Regions from separate parts of the Anaerobacillus sp. 63XJN7_4_ISO-PGPR-S23-413 genome, predicted to be linked through region 4. Evidence: predicted binding sites of a transcription regulator. Region 4 holds the regulator's gene; each other region holds the start of a gene.
What was found. Region 4 encodes LexA, which represses DNA repair genes until DNA is damaged. Its sites were predicted from a motif close to CGAACATATGTTCG; they were not measured.
Positions count from the first base shown of each region.

Region 1: ruvA (Holliday junction branch migration protein RuvA) is a predicted target of LexA. The motif match lies at 2,714-2,727, and genes of this name have one in related genera.
Region 2: AC0VYO_RS18420 (YhjD family protein) is a predicted target of LexA. The motif match lies at 2,952-2,965, and genes of this name have one in related genera.
Region 3: AC0VYO_RS04000 (SPL family radical SAM protein) is a predicted target of LexA. The motif match lies at 3,304-3,317, and genes of this name have one in related genera.

Region 1 covers NZ_CM149688.1:2,890,433-2,896,284, reverse strand. Annotated here, with positions in the region: gene AC0VYO_RS15360 (phosphotransferase) at 1-416, shown strand, start outside; gene AC0VYO_RS15355 (YhcN/YlaJ family sporulation lipoprotein) at 494-1,120, shown strand; gene AC0VYO_RS15350 (YebC/PmpR family DNA-binding transcriptional regulator) at 1,235-1,984, shown strand; gene AC0VYO_RS15345 (BofC C-terminal domain-containing protein) at 2,087-2,623, shown strand; gene ruvA (Holliday junction branch migration protein RuvA) at 2,751-3,353, shown strand; gene ruvB (Holliday junction branch migration DNA helicase RuvB) at 3,366-4,364, shown strand; gene AC0VYO_RS15330 (DUF2905 domain-containing protein) at 4,367-4,564, shown strand; gene queA (tRNA preQ1(34) S-adenosylmethionine ribosyltransferase-isomerase QueA) at 4,692-5,738, shown strand; gene tgt (tRNA guanosine(34) transglycosylase Tgt) at 5,735-5,852, shown strand, end outside.
Region 2 covers NZ_CM149688.1:3,503,451-3,509,302, reverse strand. Annotated here, with positions in the region: gene AC0VYO_RS18440 (gluconeogenesis factor YvcK family protein) at 1-33, shown strand, start outside; gene whiA (DNA-binding protein WhiA) at 74-1,015, shown strand; gene AC0VYO_RS18430 (HPr family phosphocarrier protein) at 1,338-1,592, shown strand; gene clpP (ATP-dependent Clp endopeptidase proteolytic subunit ClpP) at 1,799-2,383, opposite strand; gene AC0VYO_RS18420 (YhjD family protein) at 2,548-2,934, opposite strand; tRNA gene AC0VYO_RS18415 (tRNA-Arg) at 3,237-3,315, shown strand; gene AC0VYO_RS18410 (hypothetical protein) at 3,480-3,758, opposite strand; gene rpoN (RNA polymerase factor sigma-54) at 3,951-5,246, shown strand; gene AC0VYO_RS18400 (glutaredoxin family protein) at 5,328-5,564, shown strand; gene AC0VYO_RS18395 (sugar-binding transcriptional regulator) at 5,714-5,852, shown strand, end outside.
Region 3 covers NZ_CM149688.1:724,237-730,088, forward strand. Annotated here, with positions in the region: gene queC (7-cyano-7-deazaguanine synthase QueC) at 1-493, shown strand, start outside; gene AC0VYO_RS03985 (citrate synthase) at 622-1,707, opposite strand; gene AC0VYO_RS03990 (LysR family transcriptional regulator) at 1,823-2,701, shown strand; gene AC0VYO_RS03995 (hypothetical protein) at 2,842-3,243, opposite strand; gene AC0VYO_RS04000 (SPL family radical SAM protein) at 3,355-4,191, shown strand; gene AC0VYO_RS04005 (S1C family serine protease) at 4,246-5,409, opposite strand; gene AC0VYO_RS04010 (zinc-ribbon domain-containing protein) at 5,432-5,852, opposite strand, start outside.
Region 4 covers NZ_CM149688.1:1,898,740-1,904,591, forward strand. Annotated here, with positions in the region: gene AC0VYO_RS10220 (Type 1 glutamine amidotransferase-like domain-containing protein) at 1-563, shown strand, start outside; gene AC0VYO_RS10225 (iron chaperone) at 627-998, shown strand; gene AC0VYO_RS10230 (hypothetical protein) at 1,517-2,806, shown strand; gene lexA (transcriptional repressor LexA) at 3,057-3,680, opposite strand; gene yneA (cell division suppressor protein YneA) at 3,832-4,152, shown strand; gene AC0VYO_RS10245 (YneB family resolvase-like protein) at 4,156-4,806, shown strand; gene AC0VYO_RS10250 (DUF896 domain-containing protein) at 4,873-5,109, shown strand; gene AC0VYO_RS10255 (HesB/YadR/YfhF family protein) at 5,227-5,514, shown strand; gene sirA (sporulation inhibitor of replication protein SirA) at 5,674-5,852, shown strand, end outside.

The sequences.
Region 1 (5,852 bases), 990 kb from region 4:
TAGGGGAAGAAGTCATTTCGGGTATGACACCGATCGAAGAATTGGAACGAAATGCTCTCCGTGATAAATGCATTGTTCACGGCGACCCCGCACATCATAATTTTATCTTTCGTACGGATACATTATTATTGATTGATGGTGACCTAGCGAACTATGCCCCTCATGAATATGACTTTTTGCAGTTAATGAATCGAATGCTGCCTCACTCTAACTGGTCACTGGATGAATGGTCACGATCTCATATCCCGACTGTTCGACATTGCTTAGAGAACCCTTTGTTGTGTAGGCTTCTAGCCTATCCTGCCGATTTCTACCGAGAATGGTTGATGAATCCAAATGGAAGAAGTGCCCTATTAGTTAAAATGAGACAACAAAACAACCTTAGATCACGGTTTATTAATTCGATTCTGAAGTAGGTCCCTGTGTTACCTAGAACTAACAGATTAAAATGATAAGCCTCCTCACATTCTAAAGGTGAAAGGAGGTTTTAAATATGAAGAAAACAGTCTTGACGCTTTCAACGATGATGCTCGCAGGTGGTTTGATCGGCTGTACAGCTGATAATGAGGCGATGGATACGCGTTATAACGACTCCGCACGTCCAATTGGTTACTACACGAGTGAAGATAATAACGGTGATTACCGTGAAGGTGCAGTAACGGATATGATTGATCGTGACTATTCAAACGGAGTTAAGGCCCCTGACAAAAAGCAAATCGATAAGCGAAATGGCATGAATGGCCCTGGATATATGCGTACAGATAACAATTATTCAGGTTATGATAATGAGCTTTCTACACGACTAGCTAAACGAATCAATAAGCTTAAGAACGTGGATGATGCTCGAGTTATCGTATATGGTGATCAAATTATGATTGCCGTTGATACAAACGACCAAAACGATGCAGATGTTAAAGACAAGGTTCGCAGCGAGGTAGCAAAAGTAACAAAGCAAAAGAATGTGTCAATTTCAACAGATGAAAATGTGTTTGGTCGAATGGGCGATGTTAATAACCGTCTCGAAGATGGAGATGGTTTTGAAGAGGTACAGGCAGATGTGAATGGCATATTAGATGACATCGGAAATGCTGCAAAACGTCCATTTGAAAACAATAAATAATAAAAATAACGAGCGGGCAGTAGCCTGCTCGACTACATATGCAAAACTCTTTTCGGAGACTTGAGCCCTATGATATAGTTGGGAAATCAGTTCATTTGAAAGGAGTTCTCTTAGATGGCAGGACATTCCAAATGGAAAAATATACAGCGTAGAAAAAACGCTCAAGATGCTAAACGTGGAAAAGTATTTATGAAGCTAGCTAAGGAAATCTTTGTAGCTGCCAAGCAAGGAGGGGGCGATCCGGAAACGAATCCCTCATTAAGGCTTGCTGTGGACAAGGCTAAATCATCAAATATGCCTAACGAAAACATTGATCGAGCAATTAAGAAAGCTACAGGGGATTTAGACGGTGTTCAATATGATAACGTGACATACGAAGGATATGGCCCAGGTGGTGCCGCCATTATGGTTCAACTACTTACCGATAATAAAAATCGAGCTGCAGCAGATGTGCGTCATGCCTTTAGTAAAAATAAAGGGAATATGGGCGAAAATGGCTGTGTTTCATTCTTATTTAACCGAAAAGGTCTCCTTGTGATCGATCGTTCCGAAAATGATCTCGATGGAGATGAATTGATGCTTCAGGTTATTGAAGCCGGGGCTGAAGAAATGGAAACAAATGAGGATGCTTATGAGATTTATACCGATCCCCAGGAATTCCAAGATGTAAAGCACCAATTACAAGCGAGCGGATTAAGTTTCTCTTCCACTGAAGTCACGATGATTCCAGAAACGTATGCTCCACTAGAAGATGAAGATGGGCTTCATATGTTAAAGCTAATTGATATGCTTGAAGATAACGATGATGTGCAAGATGTTTATCATAATGCTGAAATAAATGATGATGTTTATGATCAATTGTGAGCTACAGTTTTTCTGTAGCTTTTTTTGATGCATATTCCTCAATAAAATGGAAACGCTAACGGCATGAACTTCTTGAAAATGGAAGAAAGGTGTTGGAAACATATGAAAAGCCTTTATCCACTCCTTCTATTAGGTATACTTCTTGTTCTTGGAGGAACATCGGCCGTGGCTTATGAAGGAGATGGCATATCACCGGTTACAGGAACCAAAACTCAAGAAAAAGGACCACTAGTTGTTGAAGTTGTATTGAGAACAAATTATGCGGACGGTGTTTCAACGAACCAATCTGTATATGAAACCATATGGGCAATGGAAGACTTTTGGAGTCAATACGCTGATTGGCAACTTGTAGATCAAGAAGAAGGACGAATGATATTTGAACGGAATCTAGAAGATATTTCGCCTGCGAGTAAACAAAATGGACATTTTGGATTAACAGAGGATGGCATTCTTACGATATTTGATGGAATTCCGGCAGAAGAGAAAGTCATTCAAACATTTTTTCAAATTGATGTAGGAAAGCTAGAAAGTCAAAGAAGAGAGCAGCTTATGGAAGGAATTCCAGTAGAGTCATGGTATCAGTTTGAAGACGTCATCCAGTCTTTTTCTAAAATTAAAAAAGAAGAACCTGTCCAGTAAGGGCAGGTTCTTCTTTTGATTTAGACGCTTATCTCCGTTTCTAAACGCTCGTCTCCGCTTTTCATCTTTTTATGGTAGAATGGAGAGATAGAAATACATGTTCGTATGTACAGGGGAGAGAGTAGCTTTGATAGAATATATTAAAGGCACGGTTGAATATATTGATACAGAATACATTGTTGTAGAATCGAATGCGATAGGATATAAAATTTATTGTGGGAATCCTTTTGAATTTCAGAAGTACCGTAATCAATCGATTCAAATTTTTACGCATCATTACGTTAGAGAAGATCTCATTGCCCTTTATGGATTTCCAACACGGGAAGAGCGACTTTTGTTTGAGAAGCTTCTAAATGTTTCCGGTATCGGTCCTAAGGGAGCTGTGGCCATTTTAGCGACTGGTGAACCTGATAAAGTTGTGAGTGCCATTGAAATGGAAGATGAGAAATTTCTAACAAAGTTTCCTGGCGTTGGTAAGAAAACTGCCAGACAAATCATTCTAGATCTAAAAGGTAAGCTTAAAGGCTTTGGCGCTCCCACTGAGGGATTGTTTGCAGTGGATGAAGTTCAAGAAGAGGGTGCTCATGAGCTAGAAGAAGCGCTAGAAGCATTGAAAGCTCTTGGGTATGCTGAACGAGAAATTAAGAAGATTAAACCAAAGCTAGTTGAAGAAACGTTAACGACAGATCAGTATATTAAAAAAGCCCTTCAGCTTATGCTGAAGCAATAAGGAGGGAGTAAAGTGGAAGATCGAATTCTATCAGGAGAGCAGGTCGGTGACGACTCATCCGTAGAATATAGCCTCCGTCCTCAGCGATTAAGTCAATATATTGGACAAGAAAAGGTAAAGCGAAATCTTGAAGTGTTTATTGAAGCGGCTAAAATGCGTGAAGAGCCCTTAGATCATGTGCTGTTGTACGGCCCTCCTGGTCTAGGTAAAACGACTCTCTCGGCCATTATTGCAAACGAGATGGAAGTGAATTTGCGTACAACATCAGGTCCTGCGATTGAAAGACCTGGTGATCTTGCAGCTATATTAACCGCCCTTGAACCTGGGGATGTTTTATTTATCGATGAAATACATCGACTACCTCGAAGTGTTGAAGAAGTTCTTTATCCTGCGATGGAAGACTACTGTCTAGATATTGTAATAGGAAAAGGCGAAACGGCAAGATCTGTTCGTTTGGATCTGCCACCGTTCACCCTAGTAGGCGCTACGACAAGGGCTGGACTATTAACGGCGCCTTTACGAGATCGTTTCGGCGTACTGAGTAGATTAGAGTATTATCTTGAAGATGAACTTCAAACTATTTTAATGAGAACAGCTGACATTTTCGATGTTGAAATGGACCACGCTGCTGCTGTTGAACTTGCCCGAAGATCGCGAGGGACCCCTAGAATTGCCAATCGCTTGCTAAAACGTGTAAGGGATTTTGCACAGGTGAAAGGGGATGGCGTCATTTCGCATTCGCTTGCTTCTCAGGCTCTTGAGATGATGCAAGTCGATCCTCTTGGACTTGATCATATCGATCACAAGCTTCTATTAGCCATCATAGAGAAATTCCGTGGAGGTCCTGTAGGAGTAGATACAATTGCAGCAACGATTGGTGAAGAAAGTCATACCATTGAAGACGTGTATGAACCCTATCTTCTTCAAATTGGATTTCTTCAGCGTACACCTCGTGGACGTATGGTTACTCATCAGGTATATGATCACTTTGGTATGGAGATTCCTCAATAGCGATGGGAATTTCAAAACTGTTTATTATCTTAGGGATCGCCTTCTTGGCCATTGGTGTGTTGTGGTCCTTTATTGGGAAATTACCTGGTGACATCGTAATCAAAAAAGGAAACACTACGTTTTTTTTCCCGATTGTAACCTCAATAGTCGTTAGTATTGCCTTGTCTTTACTCTTTTTTATTATAGGTAAGTTCAGATAAGGGGCAGCTTTCCAAACGCCATTTTCAACATGGTAGAAGGGGAACTGCCCCTTAAGGGTGCGCCAACAGGTAGAGCTGTGGTAAAATCAATAAAGTTGAACACTTTCTAGAAACAGTGGTGAATAAAATGAACGTAAATGATTTTGATTTTGAACTTCCAGAACGGTTAATTGCTCAAACGCCGTTAAAGGAACGGACTAAGTCCAGATTGATGGTATTAGATCCATTAAAGCAAAAGCTTCAGCATCGCGAATTCTCCAATTTAGAGGATTACATAAATCCCGGTGATTGTCTTGTGTTGAATGATACACGAGTCATGCCAGCTAGATTGTATGGATTAAAAGAAGAAACAGGAGCTAAAATTGAAGTGCTGCTTCTTAAGCAAATGGAAGAGGATCAATGGGAGACTCTTGTTAAACCGGCTAAGCGAGTGAAGCCAGGCACTGTGATTTCATTTGGCGATGGACGTCTAACAGCCGTATGCAAAGAGTCACTTGAACATGGCGGACGAGTATTAGAGTTTCAATACGAAGGCGTTTTCTATGAAATTCTTGATCAGCTTGGCGAAATGCCTCTTCCACCATATATTACTGAAACGCTCGATGATCAAGAACGATATCAAACCGTTTTTGCTAAGCATAGAGGATCTGCAGCAGCACCAACTGCTGGCCTCCACTTCACAGAAGAAATGCTTCAGCGTCTTGAAGATAAAGGTGTTCATGTCGCATTTATCACACTTCATGTGGGTCTTGGCACTTTCCGACCAGTTTCCGTCGATAATATTCTTGAACATGAAATGCACGGGGAATTTTATCAACTGACAAAGGGCACCGCTGAACTGTTGAACAGTGTAAGGGAATCGGGAGGCCGAATCATTTCTGTCGGTACTACTTCAACGAGAACACTTGAAACCGTGGCATCAGCACATGATGGACAATTTGAAGAAGCTTCTGGTTGGACCGACATTTTTATTTATCCGGGTTATACTTTTAAAGCAATCGATGGGCTGATTACAAACTTTCACCTGCCTCAGTCAACATTGATCATGCTCGTGAGTGCCCTTGCGGGAAGAGATTTTGTGCTTTCTGCTTATCGCACGGCTGTTGAGGAAGAGTATCGCTTCTTCAGTTTTGGTGATGCAATGTTGATTTTGGAAGGGAGTATGAAAGAATGACAGAACCAATTCGCTATGAATTAATAAAAACGTGTAAACAAAGTGGGGCACGTCTTGGAAAGTTGCACACGCCACATGGTACGTTTGATACACCGATGTTTATGCCTGTTGGAA
Region 2 (5,852 bases), 1.6 Mb from region 4:
CTTTTATCCTTATTAGACGATAAAAGATCATGATGGGTCAGTGGGGCCCCTGCATGAAAAAGGGGGGATGGCAATGTCATTTGCTGCTGATACAAAGAAAGAATTGACGCAGTTAGAAAGTAAACCTTGCTGTGCAAGATCAGAACTAGCAGCACTTATTCGAATGAATGGATCGATCTCGTTTGGTAACAGACAGCTGATTCTAAACATTCCGACTGAACATGCTGCCATTGCAAGAAGAATTTATACGCTCATTAAGCGGATATACAACTTCGATGTTGAACTACTTGTCCGTAAAAAAATGAGGCTGAAGAAAAACAATGTATACATTGTCCGTGTCTCAGCCAAAGCAAGAGATCTCCTTGAAGATCTCGGTATAATGGATAACGCCTTTACGTTCACTAGAGTAATCTCAAAGGATTTTACCAAGAAGTCTTGTTGCAAACGTTCTTATCTAAGAGGAGCATTTCTTGCGGGGGGATCAATCAATCATCCTGAAACCTCTTATCATCTTGAGATCTTCTCAATGTACGAAGAGCATACGGAATCGCTTTGTAACTTAATGAATGAATTTGGATTAAATGCGAAAATGCTTGAGCGAAAGAAAGGGTATATCGTTTATATCAAAGAAGGCGAGAAGATTACGGAGTTCTTAAGTGTTGTCGGTGCCCATCAGGCGCTGCTCTATTTTGAGGATGTACGCATTATGAAAGACATGCGGAATTCTGTTAATCGAATCGTGAATTGCGAAACGGCTAATTTGAATAAAACGGTAGGCGCGGCTTTTCGACAGGTTGAGAATATTCGCTTCATCCAAAAGGAAGTTGGTTTAGAAATTCTTCCTGATAAGTTAAGAGAGATCGCTGAACTTCGCGTGAAGCATCAAGATGTTACACTGAAAGAACTCGGTGAGATGGTTACTGGAGGAGCTATTAGTAAATCAGGAATCAATCATAGATTACGAAAGATTGACCAGATTGCTGATAAGCTTCGTGATGGTAAACCGATCTCCTAAGCCTTTCGGACAAGTTAGAAAAAAGCTTCCACCTATAATGGTGGAAGGTTGTTTTCTAGCAGTACAATAGATAGCATGAATCTTCAAAGAAAAACCCTATTTTTCTTAATGAAAGCATTGGAAATAGCGTTTTTCTAAATTTTTCACCTTTCGAGATAGCGCTTACTTTTTTAGGTAATTTAACACTTTAGTAAATTTAAAATCGAGAGGCCACAAAATGAGCTATCATAGCTTTAGTTTGAAAGTGGCGAGTGCAAGGGAAACTGGTATAGCGCTTCTGGTGTTCTGATCGACTGTTTTAAATAAGGGGAGGAATGAACAAGTGATTCAAAAAGAAGTTGTGGTTACTTTGGATACAGGATTACAGGCACGTCCAGCAGCTCTGTTTGTACAGGAAGCAAACCGATTTAACTCGGATATCTTCCTTGAGAAGGACGGTAAAAAAGTTAATGCCAAAAGCATCATGGGCATCATGAGCCTTGCTGTTGGTACTGGTTCTTCTGTTATTTTAACTGTTGATGGTAATGATGAAGAAGATGCGATGTCTTCATTAATTGATTTTATTCAAAAAGATTAGCAAAACCTGGCTGTGTGCCAGGTTTTTGTTTTGCATTAAATTGTTAACGTTGCGAAACATTCTTAAGAGAATAGAGTTATAGAGAGTGGGATCATCCATTGTGGTTCATTGGCTGCTCAAATAGCAGATGGTTCAAAAACAACGCCTATTCTAAGAAAGAAAAAGCCTTTCCCAACAATGTAGGGAAAGGCTTTTTAGGGTCTATCTTATGCTTTCTTTTCCATTACTTCATCAATCAAGCCGTATTCTTTCGCTTCAGTCGCTTCCATGAAACGGTCACGATCTGTGTCGCGATCGATTGTTTCAAGTGGTTGACCTGTGCGCTCAGAAAGAATTTTGTTTAGCTTCTCGCGCATTTGGATGATGCGTTTTGCGTGAATTTCAATGTCAGAAGCCTGACCTTGAGTACCACCGAGCGGTTGGTGAATCATTACTTCACTGTTTGGTAGAGCATAGCGCTTACCAGGTTCACCAGCAGCAAGTAGGAAGGCACCCATTGAAGCAGCCATACCGATGCAGATTGTTGATACTTTTGGCTTAATGAATTGCATAGTATCGTAAATCGCCATACCTGCAGTGATTGAACCACCAGGGCTGTTGATATAAAGTGAGATGTCTTTATCTGGGTCTTCAGCAGCAAGGAAAAGAAGTTGTGCAACGACTGCGTTTGATACGTTGTCGTCAATTGCTGTTCCTAGCATAATAATACGGTCCTTAAGAAGACGAGAATAAATGTCGTACGCTCTCTCACCGCGGTTTGTTTGTTCAATTACCGTTGGAATTAAAACCATTTTAAATTCCTCCCTTATATTTGTGGAATATGTAGTTGCTGTATGTTCATCATACCTAAAAGGTCAATATAGGTCAAATGAAGTGCTGTCCTATTTTTTAATCGATGAAAAGGGTTTGATTTTTCTTTAACCACATACACCCATTTTCCCCGCATCCCTTTATTTTAAACAGAGCGAATGTTCCTTTTTTTTAATCGATCGTCTGCTAAAAAGTAGGCTAAAATTCGTCTTTCTACCTGATTACGTATTTGAATGGAAGAATAGCGGTATGTTTGATTGTAACCTCGACAATATACTTTGCAAATCACAACATCTTCTTTCGTATCTTCTATATAGACGCGGATTCCTCTATCATGAAGCATTGCTTTTGCCCATTTTAAGTCAGAGGAGGCTAACGTTATAGCGGCATGAATTAGTTCCAGATAAGGGCGCGGAAGTTTCATTTTCGAATGGTTCACCCATTTCGTGTCAATTTCCAGCACTCTTTTCAGGTAAGGAAGTAAGAGGTAGTTTCTTAATGCCTTCGTTTCTTCTTTACTTAATTGGAACATGATCATCTCCACCTAACAGAACATATGTTTGGTATAACTTTACTATGAGACAGGTGAGACGTCAAGAACTGAAGCGATACCTTTTCTATGATATGAATGAAATGTTTGGATAATAGCTTTGGCCAATATTGTTAATACCTCACCGTTCACCAGAGTAAAAAAGCAACAGCGTTCATTAACATGGTATAGATAAAATGCTCTTATACACTATTGATTACTCATTGATCGTCACTTGGAAGCTATGAAATTCACCTTGCAAAAAAAGGGGGCATATCGTATAATAATCCTTGCGCTAATGAAGCGCGCCCGTAGCTCAGTCGGATAGAGCGGTGGTTTCCGGTACCGCGTCAGTCGGGGGTTCGAATCCCTCCGGGCGCACCAATTACATAATTCCAATCCCTTTCGCTAGTGTGAAGGGGATTTTTTTATGATAAATGTCATCTTTGTTCGCTTAGATCCAGGGAATGAATAATATCCTTCATTTTGAACAGAAAAAAAGAAGAGTAGAACTCGTCCACTCTTCTTGCGATCAGTCTTACCTTCTATCAGGGCTTATCTTTGTCATCGTCATGTCCTTTGCTGATTGCTCCACTCATCGTGTGTTTGAAGCCTGAGTGCATTCCAGTAGCGCATAGTCCAAGCCATAATCCTATAAAGAAGGCTTTTTTGAAGTCTTCCGGTTCAACATAAATGTGGCTCATTACAATTCCGATTCCAATGGAAAGAATCGGTAAGAACCTTACCGGAAAACCAAACACCTTAAAAAGGTGTACAACTCCAATGATGACTGGAAGCAAAGCAATTCCATATACAGCTAAATCCATGGCATTTGCCTCCTTTTTCTCTCTCTATAAGACAGTTTATGTAGAAATTTGACTAAGGGACGGGCTATTTCATCATTTTCTTTAAAAATGGTGTCAAAATCCCCTTTTAAAAAACAGAAAATTCTGGTCATTTTCATTTTTTTCATACCATAAAATGAAGCGATATAGTATGATGAAGGTGGAGGGATTGCGATGGAATTAGGATTGATACAAAAGCAGACAACGAAATTAGTCATGACAACCCAGTTGCATCAAGCGATTTCTATACTCCAATATTCTACGGTCGAATTACTGGAGTACGTGAAAGAACAGGCTCTTGAAAATCCATTAATTGAATTACACTCCCCTTCATGGGATGGTGGCGTTCGTTCTTCAAAACGCTCTTATGATACGGGGCTTAAAAAAGATCCACTCGAATACGCTGAAACAAGAAAAAGTTTGCATGATGAGTTACACGATCAGGCGAGGTGTCTACACTTTCCACGTAAAAGGGAAGCCGTTGTGCATTATTTAATTGATAATATTGATGAAAGTGGTTACTTAAGAATAAATGAGACGGAGGTAATGAATTACTTTGATGTCGAGCACTTTGAGATCACTGAAGCCATTAGAGAGATTCAATTACTTGACCCACCAGGTATAGGGGCGCGCTCTCTTTCCGAATGTCTCTTTTTACAGTTAAATGAGTCGGGAGAAATTTTCGAGCTTGCTCGAGATCTTGTTTCCTATCATTTGAAAGCGCTAGCAGAAAAGAAATATCGTGAACTCTCGAGAGAATTTCATGTTCCGGTGGAGCATATACAGCGGGCTGCGGATATAGTAGCTGATCTCGATCCTCGTCCAGGATCAAAGTGGGGTATTGATAAACCATCCTACATTGTTCCAGATGTCATGATAGAAGAGAAAAATGGTAGATTCTCTATTGCATTACTTGATGACGATTTACCAGCAATGAAAGTGAGCAACGCCTACCGTTCTTTTAAAAATAACGAAGCGGAAGAGTATCTAAAGGATAAATATCAGCAAGTCAGCTGGTTATTAAAAAGTATTGAGCAAAGAAAGCAAACGCTTCGAGCAATAATGGGCGTTTTTATTGTTCACCAACAAAATTTTTTGAGAAATGGGATTAGTGAGCTTTCTCCAATAACCTTGAGGGAAGTAGCGATGGAAGCAGATGTCCACGAGTCCACGGTAAGTCGAGCGATTAAAAGCAAATACGTTCAAACGCCACATGGTCTTTTCGCCTTAAAGGACTTATTTACTTCCAAACTGTCTAGTGAGTCTGGAGAAGCTGCTTCTTCCTCTAGTGTAAAGCTATTCATTAAGGAACTTGTGGAGAACGAGAATAAGATGAAACCATTATCAGATCAAAAGATTGTAGAAGCTCTTCATATCCAGAAAGGGATTGAAGTATCGAGGCGTACGATTGCAAAGTATCGAGATGAGTTAAAGATCTTAAGCTCATCGAAACGAAAACGATTTTCGTAGCGGCTACACTAGTCGCTTTTTTTTTTGCGTTCGAAAGGCTGTCTGAGTAAACTAGTAAAGTAATGAAGGGAGGTTTAACGTGTGGAAAAATCGGTTATTTTATATTCGAAAGAGACATGCCCACTTTGTGATGAAGCATATGAACTACTTCTTGAGCTTCAGGAAGAGGAAATGTTCTCTCTTCAGATAGTTGATATTTATAAGGATGAGGCACTGTTAGAAAAGTTTATGCTGATGATCCCCGTCGTTGAAATCGATGAGGAAGTAGTGGATTATGGTCGAATTTCAAAAAAATCGATAAGAAAACGCTTACTTTAAAAATTTCAGTATAACATAGTTGCCCATACTTTTGGCAACTGCTACAATGAAAATTGTAAGAAGTTCTTTTTGATCCAGGTGGGACTAAAAATGTCTAAGCGGGACATAATACGTCTCGAGGAAAAGAAGAACAGCAGGGGAGACGAATTATGCGCTCATTATTGTCACTTCAACAAAAATTATTGCCGGACATGTTAGATGTTATGAATAAGCGCTATCGGGTATTAAGACAGTTGAGGCTAATGCAGCCAATTGGCCGTAGAAGTCTTGCGAACAGTCTGGGTATAA
Region 3 (5,852 bases), 1.2 Mb from region 4:
AGTGAACATTAGTTTTCTAAATCAAATTGGGGGCAGTGCCCTTACAGATGATTCCATTGATGTACCAACAGATATGGATGAAGATGAAATTCCAGTTACTTACGTACCAGCTCGTAATATGATCTTTCTTTCTCTTGCCTCTGCTTACGCAGAAGTGATTGGAGCTGAAGCGATCTACATCGGTGTATCTGCCGTTGACTATAGTGGATACCCGGATTGCCGACCAGAGTTTATTGAAAGTATGAATGAAACGGTTAATCTAGCTACAAAAGCTGGAGCAACAGGTAGTGAAATGAAGATTGATACGCCGTTAATTAACTTGACGAAAGCAGATACGGTTAGTGAAGGCTTACGTTTAAGCGTTCCTTATGAACTAACGACATCTTGCTACAATGGTGAAGAAGAAGCATGTGGCGAGTGTGATAGCTGTCGTCTGCGTCTGAAAGGCTTTGAAGAAGCTGGAGCGGTAGATCCGATACCTTATAAAGTGTAATAAAAAGCTGCCGGAGGATACTCCGACAGCTTTTTATGTTTTGGACAATAAACTTCCAACGGAGGAGTGGCTCGACATATAGCGCGGGTGACAGGCACCCGCGCCGACCGCCGAATCCGCACCCCTGCTTACTCAGGCATTTCCCCGCTATAAACAGAAGATGGGCGGATGATTCGGTTATTGTCATTTTGCTCGTACACGTGTGCGATCCAACCTGCCGTTCTGGCTCCTGTAAATGTTGGGGTAAACAGTTCTGTTGGTAGCTTGATCGCTCTTAAGATGGCCGCTGCATAGTACTCCACATTCGCATAAAGTTTTCTGTCAGGTTTGTACTCCTGGAGAAGGCGTACGGCCGTGTCTTCTACTTCGTGTGCAAGTTTAAACTCAGCATCGTCATAGAAGTCTGAAGTAATCTCGCTTAAAGCGGCGGCACGGGGGTCACGCGTTTTATAAACCCGATGTCCAAAGCCCATTAGCTTCTCACGATTTTCAAGTTTACGTCGCAATACTTTCTCAGCATCGCCGTCGCGCTTAATTTCTTCTAATAAATCAATAACCCCAGTTGGCGCTCCGCCATGAAGAGGTCCTTTCATAGCGCCAATAGCCCCTGTAATAGCTGATGCGAGATCACTTTCAGTTGATGAAATCACCCTAGCTGTAAAGGTAGAAGCGTTTAATCCATGCTCCATCGTTAAAATGAAGTAGGCAGTTAACGCTTTAATGTGATTTTCCTGAGGACGTTCTCCTGTCAACATATATAAATAGTTCCCAACGTGAGACAACGTTACGTCTGGCTCGATCTGAGATAATCCATTTTGAGTGCGGTAGCGATAGGCAATAATAGTTGGAACGATACTCAGTAGGTGAATTCCCTGTTCCTGTGTCGCTGGGAACTGATATGAGTGATCTCCCATGGAAGATAAGACCGTTCGAATAACGCTCATCATCTCCATTTTTTCAGGTAAACGATTTATGATTTCCTTCTGATTTGGTGATAAGTGTCTTGCTTCACCAAGTGCGGAGGTGAAAGCAGCTAGCTGTTTTTCAGTAGGAAATGAACCATTCCATAGGAAGTAGGCGGCTTCTTCGAATGATTTTTCTTTCGCAATTTCTTTTGCCCAGTGTCCTCGATAGACAAGCAAACCGTTCTCTCCGTCTACAAGGCTGATATTGGAATCAGCCGCAATGATTCCTTCTAATCCGGCATGAATCATAAACTCAACTCCATTTCATTCGTCTTGTATCTAGTGTATCGATTCGATATGATTATGACTAATAAATAATTACTGAATAATTAATAGAGAAACGCTATCAATAAGGGTGATAAGAATGAATCTAAACTGGTTGAAAACATTTGTCACAGCTGCTTCGTATGAAAATTTCAGGGAAACATCTGAAAAACTCTATCTTGCTCAACCTACTGTTACGGTTCACATTCAACAACTTGAAAAGCAGATTGGCAGTAAGCTATTTATGAAGAGCGGTAGAAGAGTGATGCTCTCTGAAGCAGGAAGACAATTTCTTCCGCATGCGAGGGAGTTAGTTGAGCAGTATGAGACAAGCTTACGTCATATGAACGGGTGGAGGCAGGGGTACCATCGAAAGTTGACGATTGCTGTATCCCCTTTAATTGCTGCTACGGTTCTACCTAACGTCCTTCAGCAATTTATGAAAGCTTATCCATCGATTGAGGTCGTTGTAAAAGTAAGTGAGTCTAATGAAATTGGAGAGATGATCACCAAGAATGATGCAGATTTTGGTCTTTCAAGAATGAAATCTTTGCAGGCATATGTGAAAAATGAACAAATTGGAGCCGATCCGATTGTTTTAGTTGTGCCACACGATGGGGGAGATGCGGAAACGAGTCTGCCTTTATCTTTAAGTGAGTTTTGTTTGAGATCAACGTTACTCACGCATAATCATCCTGATTATTGGGAAGATCTTTTAGTTGAGCTACGTTCTAAATATGACGGTGTTCGAACGATGGTGGTATCGCAAGTACACATTACAAAGCGATTTATTGAGGAAGGGCTTGGGTTCTCTTTTTTACCATGGTCATCTGTTCGGCGTGAGGTATTTGAAGGGAGAATTCTTCAAGTGGATACTGAGGAAATCAAACTGCCTGAGGTTCACACATACATGGTCTATCAACATCTTTCGGAGGAAACAGAAATATTTAAACAATTTATTGAGAAAAGCATGAATTAAGCCCGATCAGCGTCCTGATCGGGCTATACTCTTATTTTCCGAGTGTGAAATAAGAGTGTGGGATGGTTGCGTGTCATAGATCCTAACGGCTAGCTTACACGCTTGAGTAGTATGTGCGAAGTAAAAGAAAATATACACATTTAGTAAGTAGTTAGTCCCCAAACTTTCCAACCCCTTTCCTCTTTAGAAGCAAAAAGGTGCATGCGTACGGGGAGCTGAGAAGATTTCTTTGTTACGAGGACATCAATGAGGTAAGTGTGGTTTGCGACTTTTTTTTCACAGGTTTTAACGGCTGGCGCGTAATAGGGTGACTTCTTTTTTAAAGGTGACATGCTAATGATCTGCCATGAATTTGTATCGGGAGTATTGGCCATTAAGCCTGAAAGAATCGTTGTAGCTTTCATTGTAAGGCCTTTTTTTGATGCCGATTGATCTAGTGATGTTGGACACTTTCCTTGAATGAGCTGAATCGGACCAGCTGCATAAGCATGAATTGGAAAAAGAAGAAGTAAGAAAAGGAGACAGCTTACTGTACGTTTCATCAATTTATACCACCTTTCACCTTTACCGTGCCCGCTTAGTGAAAAATTATTCGTAATAATCGAATGCATGTTCGGTTTGTGGTACACTAATGGAAGAAGGAGGGATCGCCATTGCAACCTTCAATTCAGAAGCGAACATCTCGGTCTATTTTAACAAAAGGTAGTGGATTTCTTAATGGATATAGTCACACTCTGAACCCTTACGCTGGATGTGCCTTCGGATGTTCGTATTGCTATGTAAGAAGAATGCCGATTGCCCTTTTTAGGGAAGAGGATTGGGGAGAATGGGTAGATATTAAAGAAAACGCTGTGGATCTTGTGAAAAAAGAGATTCCGAAAGCTCGGAAAAAAGGAGAAGTATCGATTTTTATGTCTTCTTCGACAGATCCTTATCAGCCTATTGAATTTAAGACTAATTTAACAAGAGGATTACTTGAAGCTATGGTAGAAGAAATGCCTGATTTTCTATTTCTTCAAACCCGCTCACCACTCGTCACTAGAGATATTGATTTGTTAAAAAAATTCGGCAAAAAGGTTCTGGTCAGTATGACAGTAGAAACAGACCTTGATTCAGTGCGCAAAATTTTTGCGCCATCAGCTCCGCCAATTGCTGCAAGATTAAAGGCGCTACAAACGTTACGAGCAAACGGTATTCCTGTACAAGCGGCAGTCGCACCACTTCTCCCGTGTTCTGAACATTTCCCTAAGAAGTTAGCTGAAGTAACGGATCGCCTCACGCTTGATGACTTTTTCATGGGTGATGGGAGCGGTGGTAAAAGAACAGAGCAGCTTGGCATTCGCAAGCTCTTTGAAGATGCGGGTCTAGAAGATTGGTATCAACGTAAAGCCTATTTGAAAATAAAGAAGCGATTACAGGCCTTTTTTCCTGATAGCGCCATTTATATTTCTCAAGAAGGTTTTTCACCTCCGGAAGAGGGATCGTATTAATATAAAACAACAAATAGGCTAGAGAATGTATCTCTAGCCTATTTGTTGTCTAACTTATTTTAATTTTTCAGCCTTACCACTTAAAATTTTCAATTGGTCATTTTCATAACCAACCTGGTAAGTGACGTTATAAAGAGAAGTAGTTGTCTTCTTATCCTCGGTTCGTTCTTGTGCTTTAATAGTAGCTGTTACCTTTACTTGATCATTCGTTTGATTTAAACTTCCGGTCATATTTGAAACTTCCACGTCAAGGGTATGGATATAGCCACTTCGAAAATCTTCATACAGCATTTCACTCTGCCAGCGACTGCCAAGTAAGGAGTAGCCAGTGACATAGTCTTGAGTAGATAAGCTTTCATAGAAATATCCAATAAGATAGGTAGCATTATTTTTAAAATCTTCTCCTGTGAGTCCTTGTGGTGTTGATACTTCTTCCTTACTTTCATCATCTACCGTTATTTCTACTGGGTCATCAGACCAATTTTTAATTTGCTCAATAACGTTGGGGAGCGGAATGCTAAAGCCGATTGCCCCTGAGTCTGTTCCTGCGGAATTAATGGCGATTGCCTCTCCTGTATTTGCATCAATAAGGGGACCTCCGCTGTTACCTTTTGTAATTGGGGCAGAGATTTGATAGATATGCTCATAGCGATAGGGCTCTAAGATGAATTCTCGATCGAGACCACTGACAATCCCTGTTGTAACGGTGTTCTGAAGTCCGAGTGGGCTACCAAGAGCAATGATATCGTCCCCAACTTCCGCCATGCGCTCTTCTGCAACAGGTAGGGGATCATTTCCCTCTAGTCCTGGAACGCGAATTACCGCAACATCTATCGTATTACCCATACCAATGATTTGAGCTTCGAATTGTTTAGCATCAGAGGTTTTAACGATAATCTTTTGAGCGCCTTCGACAACATGAGCGTTCGTAATGACGTCTCCGTTCGCATTGTAGAGGAAGCCTGATCCTGAAGAAGTGCCATCTTTTAAGGCGACTTCAATTTGCACAACGCTTTTTTGTGTCTCATGAATGACGGATTTTAAGTCTGAAGCATTCTTTTGGTTCTCTGGAGCATTTGTTTTCTCTCCTAGAGAAGATGTCGCTTCAACGGTTGTATTCGAATAGTAATCATGTAAAAAATAAAAACCTGCGCCGCCCCCAATCAGAATAAAGAGGGAGCTTGCAAGGGATAGTAGCAAAGCCAATTTCTTAGACATCCGTCTTGAATACTCCTTTCTGCTAATCCAAGTACCATGTGAAATGATCAATTTCGACTGTGAATTGATCAAGATCCTTCACGTCTTCACCTACATCGTAGATCATAAAGTCAAATTTACCTGTATCGTCAGGATAAAGTTTGTCGGGGTTAATATAAACCTCCCCTTTATCAAACTCTTTTCCATCTCCGTCCAATACTTTATAAGAAGCCCCGATCGAATTGACGGGAACAGTGGCTTTGCTTGTGACCGTACCTGTTACTTTTAATTCATTGTAATCTGTCACCTTTGTTTCTAATTCATTGAGCTCAATCGCGCTTGTACGATTCATTTCTTCTTCTTTTGCTGCAGCAACCATAGCATGTTCAATTCGCTTTTGTTGCTCCTCCTCAAACGAATTTCGTCTCTTTTCAATTACGGTTTGGAGGTTTGATAGCTTTTCG
Region 4 (5,852 bases):
TTAGTGGGGGAAACAAAAAGATTAGCTACATACCTTCAACGGAGGATAAAGAAAAGCATTATTTTGGAGCTAAAGTGAATTATTATCGAAACTATGGAATCGAGAATATCATGTTTTTCGATTTATACAGTGAATTTGAACCTATGAAAATAGATGAATTATTGAGTTCAGATATAATCCATCTCTCAGCAGGTAATCCGCTAGAATTTAGTAAGGCTCTTAATCATCGGCATATGGATCATGTTCTTTTAGATTTCTATAATCGCGGAGGAATTCTTGTTGGGGTGAGCGGAGGAGCGGTTCAACTCGGTAGATCTACAAAGCTATTTCAGATGTATACAGAAAAAACTAGCGAGGCGGTGCACCAAACTATGGGTCTTGTCGATTTCGAGTTTTTACCTCACTACAATCGCTGGAGTTCAGATTATAAGAGTAAAGTTTGGGAGTACGCTAAGAGAACAGGAACAACTGTTTATGCAGCTAATGACGGCGATGGAATTATTTTTGAAGAGGGTAAACTACAAATGATAGGTGATATAGTAGTGATGAATAGTGAGTTGTAATGGCACTATCTCAGTGAGATATGGTACATCACTACAATTGCTTGTTTTATAGGAGGACTAAAAATGGATGTATTTGAAGAATATCTAGCAAAGATAGAGAACCTGCAGCACCGAGAGCGAACGGAACAAATTTTGACCTGGGTACAAAATGAATTTCCAAACCTGGTGCCGAAAATTGCCTGGAATCAGCCAATGTTTACAGATCACGGAACATTTATTATTGCCTTTAGCGTAGCAAAACATCATTTGGCTGTTGCCCCTGAAAAGACTGGAATTGTTCATTTTTCTGAAGAAATGAAACTTGCTGGTTATGACCACACTAAACAACTAATGCGTATTCCGTGGGGTAATTCAGTTGATTTTTCTTTACTCAAAAAAATGATCGAACTCAATATTCATGATAAGGCAGACTGTTCAACTTTTTGGCGCAAGTGAATAAATAGACGGGACAGGCTTCTATTTGGACCAACCGCTTGGTAGTCGCTATGTGAGATTAACGTTTAAAACTAAATGAGGTTCATATATGGTCAACGGGAACCCTTCTATTTATTTTTGTCCATATTGGCATCATTATGTGACTCATCGGGATAGCGGCTTCTGTTATGAAATTACAGGTAAGTGAAAAAATACACGTGTATAAATTAAGTAATAATAAATTACGGCGTAGGGCAAGTTCCATCAGCGAGCTTGCTCCTTTTTAGTACAAATTAATTCAGTCTGGAAAAATCGAAAAAGGCTAGAAATGCAGTTCATTAAATGATAGGTAAGCTTATCTATATGTCGAAAGATGCAGAGAAAACGTCACGGTTTTCTTTAACATAAGTATGTTATCCATACATGATCCACTTCGAATGATTCATTTTTGATCAGAATACTTGTAATAGTTTGAAAAATACAACCTCATATCTCTAAAATAGAAGATAGTTCAACTAGAAGAGGAGGAAAAAAGACATATGAAATCCAGGAAATGGAAATATGGAATTGCGCTTTTTATTGTAGGGATATTAACTTTCGGTTTCTTACCGTTAACTGGAAGTGCCAAAGGTGATTGCTTTAACACTGATGCGGCGCTAACACCAGAGGAGCAGCGAATGGAAGACGGTGCCCCAATCCCACAGCAAATTATGGATAAGGCGGAGTTTACAGTTTTTGCGGATGAATTTAAGGAGGATTTGTGCAAAGCGAAAAGTGTAAAAAAAGCAGAGAAAGTGATCGAAAAGCATGGTGAGAAGCTGTGGGAGACGGCTGTTGCTCGAGCTCAGGGAGAACGAAATGATTTAGGGGAACTAGATCGTTATGATGATCGCCCGCTTTATTGGACTCGATTACATATGACTGCTGCCCTCAGGCAATGGGAACCTTCATATACAGTAACGGAGAAAAAGCAAGAAGAACTGATGAAGAAACTAGAGTACACGTCAAGGGGAATTACTTCTATTGATTTTCCAAAAGGGAAGAAAGTTAAGCGTATTTTAGTAAGCGGATTTGATCCATACCGTTTAGAACAGGAATTTAGGAGATCAAACCCTTCTGGCGCTGCAGCGCTTCAGATGGATGGGAAAGTCGTTTTGACGGAAGAAGGTCCAGCTTTTATTCAAGCAACGAATTTTCCGGTACGATGGGATGATTTTGATGAAGGAATCGTTGAAGATACTTTTGGACCTTACCTGGTTAATAGTAAAGAGCAGGTGGATCTCATGATGACAATCAGTCAAGGTGGTCCAAAAGCTATGACCATCGAAGGGTTTGCCGGGAGATGGCGCACAGGGGTTGGAAACACTCTTGAAGATCGCTCAGAAGTTATTCCGACAGTGAGCAATTGGCCGATGCCTGAAAAACTACCGGAATTTATTGAAACAACGCTTCCTTACAAGGAAATGATTGCAGCCAATACTGGACCATGGCCGGTAGAAAGAGGCGATGAAGTATGCGAATGGCTCGCACCAGAATATCGTGATAAACCGTATGAGTGCCATGAAGGGGGTCCGACTGAAGGATCAAAAGCTCGTAAAGGAGGAGGCGGAAGCTACTTATCGAATGAAAGTCAGTACCGATCCAATCGCGTGCGAATTGGGATAGGAGCTTATGATATTCCGGGTGGACACCTTCACGTAGCCGCTCAGGAGTACTATCCTGAAGATCCTTCCGTTTATATCACTGATGAGTTCCAAAAGTTCCGTCAGGCGACAGTAGATCAAACAGTTGAATTAGTTATAGCGGCTTCAGAGGCTGCTGAAAAGTAACCGTTTAAGAATTATGTTAGAAGTATACAAAACCGCCCTTTATTTAAATGAAGGGCGGTTTTGTATAGCCTTTAAGAGTTAAAAGTAGGTAGGTGAGGTTGGTTGTAATGTAAAGCTACACCCCTATGCTCTTCAAACTGCGATCATTTACACAGACGGAGGGGTTAATAAATAAAAGAAGAGAAGAAGCTCGTATTGATATAGCCCAGAAAGCTTATATAACATAAAAAAAGAAGCGCACGCAGCGCTTCTAGTGAATGGAGCGAAAGACCCCAATTACTTTACCAAGAATAGAAACGGAATCAAGAATGATCGGTTCCATCGATGAGTTTTCCGGTTGAAGTCGGAAGTAGTTGCTTTCTTTAAAGAATCGTTTAACAGTTGCTTCAGCTTCATCTGTCATCGCGACAACAATATCACCGTTATTTGCAGTTGGTTGTTGCTTCACAATAACCATATCACCGTTATAAATACCAGCTTCGATCATACTATCCCCTTCAATCACTAGAATAAAGGTATGTTCTTCATCCTGTGCAAACTGTTCTGGAAGCGGGAAGTATTCTTCTACATTTTCAATGGCAGTGATCGGTTGACCAGCAGTTACTTTACCAATGACGGGAACGTTTACAGTATGTTGACGAGGAATATCGATCGTTTCATCAAGACCAAGCACTTCGATGGCTCTTGGTTTTGTTGGGTCTCGTCTGATATACCCTTTTTTCTCGAGTCTTGCCAGGTGGCCATGGACAGTGGAGCTTGAAGCAAGTCCAACAGCTTCGCCAATTTCTCTAACGGAGGGTGGATAACCCTTTTGCTTAACTTCGACTTTAATAAAGTCCAGAATGTCCTGCTGACGCTTTGATAGTTTCATAATATCTGGCACCTCGTTCCAATCTATCTATTTGTTAGTAGTATACCAGAATTTTTGTTCGCATACAAACATAAGTTCGAAGAAATTAGTTGACACGAACAGAGGTTCTGATATACTAAAAACAGAACAAATATTCGCATATGGGGTGATTGGGATGAGAAAGCAAGCTGGGGGCTTGTCTGGAGTTGATTTTCTTGTCATTATATCTTTTGTAGCTGTGTTAATTATTGTGTTTCTATCTTTGCGAACAGCTGCAGCTGAGGAGTATGATCGTTATACAACGGTACAATTGGAGCAGGGAGATACTGTTTTAGAAATTGCGGAAGAATACCGTACTGCGCATGAGTTGTCTGATCGGAAGTTCGTCAGTTGGGTTGAAGAAGTGAATAGCATTGATGCAAACCGAATTACAGCAGGAGATACTCTCATCATCCCTGTTGAAGCGAACGCTACCGCACTTGGGGGTAAAGAATAAAGTATGAACGCCGTTATTTATTGTCGGGTAAGCACAAAGAAAGAAGCACAGGAGTCTTCTCTTGCCAGGCAAAAAGAAGAACTACAACGATTTGCATCACAGTCAGGTTTTATTATACAGCGCTTGATTGAAGAAAAGCACAGCGGGTATGACATTGATCGTGATGGCATACTCGAGGTGCTTGACTTATTGAAAGAGGGGCATGTTGAGGCATTGCTCATTCAAGATGAAACAAGACTTGGGAGAGGGAATGCAAAGATCGCTCTTCTACATGCCGTCCATAAATATGGAGGGACGATTTATACAGTGAATCAAAACGGAGAACTTCAATTGTCGGAATCTGATTCGATGGTTCTTGAGATCGTTAGTATCGTTGAAGAATTTCAGCGCAAGCTTCATAATCTGAAAATTAAACGTGGAATGGAGAAGGCGGTTAAAGAAGGCTATCGACCACAGCGAAACCTCAGCCATCAAAATCAAGGTGGGCGTGAGCGGGTGGAAGTTCCAATCGAAGAAATTGTTAATCTTCGAAACCGTGGTCTTACGTTTAATGAGATAGCTGCAACGCTTAAAGGATTTGGACATCACGCTTCGAAAGCAACGGTACATAGACGTTATCAGGAATATGTTGACGAGCAGAACGAGAAGCACTAAACTTGTCTATGTTCAAAACATGCGTTAGCATGTGAGATACAAGTTTCAGTAAAGGAGCTATTTTACATGCCTTTTGAAGATAAACTCCAAAGAATTAACGAGCTATCTCGTAAAGCAAAAGAGTCATCATTAACAGAAGATGAGAAAAAAGAACAGAAAAAGCTACGTAAGGAATATTTAGCAAATTTCCGTTCTTCTTTCAAAAACCAACTTCATTCTATAAAAGTTGTGGATGAAGAAGGCACAGATGTAACACCTGAAAAGCTTAAGGAAAGCAAGAAAAACCGTCGCTTTCTTCAGTAGAAAATAGCCTAATTTTGCGAAAAGCAAAATTAGGCTATTTTTATGGTTGCAATTTTTCAAATATTCGTTATACTGTACTATAACAAGATGTACTAATACAAAACGGAGAGGGCGGATATGATGTTTGTTGTAACTGATTCTGCAGCTGAGTTTTACAAAAATGAAATGGAACTTGGTAACGGTGATTGCTTGAGGTTATTCGTACGCTACGCAGGGAGTGGAGACAGCGGAGGTTTTTCTCTTGGGGTCATGTCTGATAAGCCTTCATATGATGATTATAAGCAAGAAATTGGAGGAGTTACGTACTTCGTTCGACCGGACGATCAATGGTTTGTTGATCGAATGAAGCTTGATTATGATGAGAGATCCGGCGGTGTTCTTTGTGACCTGCCGAGTATGGCATAGCATTCTAAAGACCTGTACTATAACATATATGTTATAGTACAGGTCTTTTTGATTTCGACAAAACTAGTGAAGGCTAGCCTCCATGTATAGACAATCATTTTATGAGAACTCATTTATACTTTCTTTTATATGAGTGGATTCTTGGGGAGGGGGAGTTATATGAGGCATTACGAAATGTACTTCGTTAAGCAGCACATTACAGAACAATATGCTGGTAAGGAGCATCTGTTGTATCAACTTTTCCTCGAAAGGAAGCGGGCCATACAGGCTGATCAGAAAGAGCTTCTAGAAAAACAGGTAGCCTTTATTACAGAGCCTGTGGAAGAAGAAGAACTAAA